Regions from separate parts of the Streptomyces sp. NPDC033131 genome, predicted to be linked through region 1. Evidence: riboswitches for the same ligand, from Rfam matches in the RefSeq annotation. Region 1 holds a riboswitch; the other holds the start of a gene.
What was found. Region 1 has a riboswitch for cyclic di-AMP ahead of ACZ5XS_RS36165 (M23 family metallopeptidase). Riboswitches for the same ligand answer to the same signal wherever they lie in the genome.

Region 1 (2,193 bases):
CTCCGCCGCCGACCATCACTGGCTGGCTCTCGCCTGCGAACTGGCGGCCGCGTGTCCGCCCTCGCGTACGGCGTTCAGCGTGGGGGCGGTGGTGGTGGCGGCCGACGGGACCGAGCTGGCGCGCGGCCACTCCCGGGAGGGGGACGACCCTGTCGTCCACGCGGAGGAGGCGGCGCTGGCGAAGATCGCGCCGGGTGATCCCCGGCTGACGGCCGCGACGGTGTACAGCAGCCTGGAGCCGTGTGCGCGGCGGGCGTCGCGGCCGGCGCCGTGTGCGCGGTTGATCCTCGAGGCGGGGGTGCGGCGGGTGGTGACCGCTTGGCGGGAGCCGGACACGTTTGTCGCGGAGGCCGACGGGAGCGGGGTGCTGGCGGCCGAGGGTGTGGAGGTGGTGGTGCTTCCCGAGTTCGAGGGGCGGGCCCAGGCGCCGAATCTGCATCTGCTCGGCTGATGCCGCGACCAGGAGGGCTGCAGGTGCGCTGTGCGCCTTGTGGTCAGGGGGGTCGGGGCCGTGTCGGGGGGTGTCCGTCCTCGGAACGGCGCGGAATCGGTTGGCCATCGAGGTGCCGGTGTTGACGCGCCAACCGCTGCGGGCGGACACCCCCAGACACGGCCCCTTGCCGCCGTACGCGGCTGCGGGAGCGTCCTCCCGCAGGTGGGCGGGGCGGGGTGGCTGGAGCCCGATGCGACTTCTGCCCTCCGGATGGCGTACAGTGGAGACACAACGACGCGGGGTGGAGCAGCTCGGTAGCTCGCTGGGCTCATAACCCAGAGGTCGCAGGTTCAAATCCTGTCCCCGCTACTGAAGGCCGAGGGCCGGAATCCAGAAATGGGTTCCGGCCCTCGGTGTTTGCGTGGGTTGCGTGGGAGTTTCGTTGTTGCGAGCGGTGACCGGGCGACCGCCCTCCGCATTACAGCTGACATACCGTCAATAGCTGTGGGGTTGCTGAGTCCTGGTCAACTCGCCCGATTTTCGCCGGTCATGGGACGTAAGTCCTGGGCGGAAAGGTTAATGATCAAGAGGAACAGCTTGGAATCCAGGCCCCGGGTCTATTAACGTTCGATAACGCAGCGCGGTCGTCCCAGCCGTCACAAGAGTCGGCTCCGTGCGCACGCGCCGAATTCCGCAAGGGAACCGGGGAACCACCACTTGGGGTGAATCGCGCGGATGCCACCGTGAACTCACGGGCGGTATACGCGCGTAGGAGACCTTCCTGCTCCGAACCCGTCAGCTAACCCGGTAGGCGAGAAGGAAGGAAAGGAGTACGCCCACGTGGCGTCAAACCGGCCTGCTCCAGAGGCCCCGTTCGTGCCGAGCCAGCGTGACAGCGAGACCTTCGGCTACGGCGAGTACCGCAGCGACGAGGGTCCCTGGACGGAGTGGAATCCCACCGAGGAGTCCATCCGATCCGTACGTGGCCGGCATCGTGTCGCCAAGCAGCGCGGCGGACTCGCCCGCAGCTCCACCGTCCTCGGCGTCGGCGTCATAGCCGCTGTCGGCGCGGGCGGCATGGCCAGCGCACAGACCGGCAAGCCGCCGGTGTCGATCTCCATGCCCGACCTGCCCAACGTGGGCTCCCTCATCTCCGACGACTCGGACGCCGCCGAGGGCTCCGCCACCCCGCTCAGCAGCGTCGCCGTGGCCTCGGCCGACACCGAGCAGGGCACCGCCGACGCCGGCGAGTCGCTGCGCGCCCGGATCCTGGCCCAGGCCGAGCAGCAGCAGGACCAGATCGAGAGCAAGGCCGCCGCCGACGCGGTGGCCGCCGCCGAGAAGGCTGCCGCCGACGCGGCCGCCGAGGCGGAGAAGGAGGCCAAGGCCAAGGCCGCCGCCGCCAAGCAGAAGGCGGAGGAAGAGGCCGAGAGGAAGGCCGAGGCCGAGCGACTGGCCGAGCTGGCCAAGCAGTACGCGCTGCCGACCTCCTCGTACACCGTCACCTCCACCTTCGGTCAGGCCGGCTCGCTCTGGTCGTCCGGCTACCACACCGGCCTCGACTTCGCCGCGCCCACGGGCACCCTCATCAAGGCCGTCCACACCGGCACGATCACGCAGGCCGGCTGGGACGGGTCGTACGGCTACAAGACCGTGCTCACCCTCGATGACGGCACCGAGGTCTGGTACGCCCACCAGTCGTCGATCAGCGTCAGCGTGGGCCAGAAGGTCAACACCGGTGACGTCATCGGGCGCGTCGG
Region 2 (2,193 bases), on a different contig from region 1:
CCTGGGTGAGGCCGGAGCAGTCGTAGGACTCCGGGCCGGTGGCGCCCCAGACGTACGGCTTGCCGATCTGGGCGCGGGCGAAGGCGAGCGCCTTCGCGGCCTTGGTGGCGTACGACGGGTCCGTGGCGGTGGACGTCGAGGGGGAGGTCGAGGGGGACGAGCTCGACGAGCTGTCGTTCGCCTCCTGCTGAGCCGCCGCCTCCTCCCGGGCCTTCTGCTCCGCCGCCTGCTGTCGCGCCAGCTCCGCAGCCTTGGCCGCGGCCTCCTGCTGCTTCCTCTGCTCGATCGCCGCGAGCCGTGCCTTCTCCTCGGCGGTCAGCTGGGAGAGCAGCGTCCGGGCTTCGGCGAGCTTCTTCTGGACGGTGGCCTTGGCGGTTTTCAGTTCGCCCTGCGACTCGGTGAGCGTGCGAAGGCTCTCGGTGGCCTCCTGGCGCTTCTTCATCGTCGCGGACTGCTCGGTGACGTAGTCGTCGACCGCGCCCTTCTGGCGATTGGTCAGCCGGCCCATCAACTGGGTCTGGTCGAAGTAGTCCTGCGGGGAGTCCGCGAGCAGGAAGGTCGCCGTGTCGGGCGTGGAGGCGCCGCTGCGGTACTGCGCGGCGGCAAAGGAACCGAGTTCCTCCCGCGCCTCGTTGAGGCTCTGCGTGCGCTTGGCGACGTCGTCGAGGAGAGTGTCGACGCGCGTGCGCTGCTTGGCGGTCTTCTCCTCGGCCGCGTTGTACTTGTCGGTCGCCGACTCGGCCTGCCGGTACAGGTCGTCGACCTTCTTCTCGACCTCTTCGAGGCTCGGTTTGTCGTCGGCCGACGGGACGGCGTTGGCCGTCTGGGACAGCAGGGCCACGGAGGTGAGGGCGGCCGTGGCAAGGGCGGGGGTCCGTATACCTGCTACGCGCGTGCCCGAAGGACGCGACTTGCGGTGCGACGCCAAGGGAGGCGACTCCTTCCACGTTCCGCCTACCGAGTTAGCTGTCGGGTTCGGGCGGGTGGTTAGGAAGGTTTGCCCTACGGCCCTTCCCCGGAGGGACGCGGGCCGATTCACCCCAAGGTCGGTGGGTCCCCGGCTCCGGGCGCGCGGCGGCGCGTCGGACTCGGCGGAGGCCGCGCGGCCCGGCGACGTTCGCCGGAGGGGGTCGTACGGCCTGCCCGGCACGGTAGCCAACTGGTGTGGCCCCTGTGAAGGTTGATGTTCGATATGCCCGATACATTTTCGTGACCTCGGGTCAGGTTGCCGCATACCGTGATCAATCCGGAGTGGTCTGCTCCGGTATACGCGTATTTCGGCAGGCGATCCATCGGTGGCCCATCGGCTCGACCGCCCTGATCGCGGACCGTAATGACACCCTTGCGGACGGTAAGTCGCCTGTCCCGCCCACTCTGCGAGCCTTTCTGCCACGGCGCCCGCCGAATCAGGCGATGTTCTCGGGGCGGCGGCGGGCTGTCAGTGGGGCGCCCTAGACTCGGAGAGCGATGAGCAGCCTCTTTGACGACAGCTTCCTGGCGAACCTCCAGGCCCCCCGGGCCCACGAGGAGGAACACCCGCCACCCCCCGAGGACGATCACGTACCGGAGCCGGTTCCGGACGATCTGTTCGGCGGGAAGTTCGACGTGCCGCCGGACCGGGACGCGTACTACCGTGACGGCGCCCCGCGCCCGGTGGTGGACGCGGCCGCCCTCCTGGACGGGCTGAACGAGAACCAGCGCGCCGCGGTCGTGCACCAGGGCACCCCGTTGCTCATCGTGGCCGGCGCCGGCTCCGGCAAGACCCGGGTGCTCACCCACCGCATCGCCCACCTCCTGGGCGAGCGGAACGTGCATCCGGGCCAGATCCTCGCGATCACCTTCACCAACAAGGCCGCGGGCGAGATGAAGGAGCGCGTCGAGCAGCTCGTCGGCCCGCGCGCGAACGCGATGTGGGTCATGACCTTCCACAGCGCGTGTGTGCGGATCCTGCGGCGGGAGTCCAAGAAGCTCGGCTTCACCTCCTCCTTCTCGATCTACGACGCGGCCGACAGCAAGCGTCTGATGGCGCTCGTCTGCCGTGACCTCGACCTCGACCCCAAGCGCTTCCCGCCGAAGTCCTTCAGCGCCAAGGTCTCGAACCTGAAGAACGAGCTGATCGACGAGGAGGACTTCGCCGCCCAGGCCACCGACGGCTTCGAGAAGACCCTCGCCCAGGCCTACGCCATGTACCAG

Region 2: linked by a shared signal. The riboswitch ahead of ACZ5XS_RS00395 (C40 family peptidase) and the one ahead of ACZ5XS_RS36165 (M23 family metallopeptidase) in region 1 are both predicted to bind cyclic di-AMP.

Annotation. Positions count from the first base shown of each region.
Region 1 covers NZ_JBVIPA010000040.1:18,309-20,501, reverse strand. The annotation lists gene ACZ5XS_RS36175 (dihydrofolate reductase family protein) at 1-451, shown strand, start outside; tRNA gene ACZ5XS_RS36170 (tRNA-Met) at 729-802, shown strand; cyclic di-AMP (ydaO/yuaA leader) riboswitch at 1,106-1,262, shown strand; gene ACZ5XS_RS36165 (M23 family metallopeptidase) at 1,274-2,193, shown strand, end outside.
Region 2 covers NZ_JBVIPA010000001.1:92,367-94,559, forward strand. The annotation lists gene ACZ5XS_RS00395 (C40 family peptidase) at 1-928, opposite strand, end outside; cyclic di-AMP (ydaO/yuaA leader) riboswitch at 937-1,090, opposite strand; gene pcrA (DNA helicase PcrA) at 1,468-2,193, shown strand, end outside.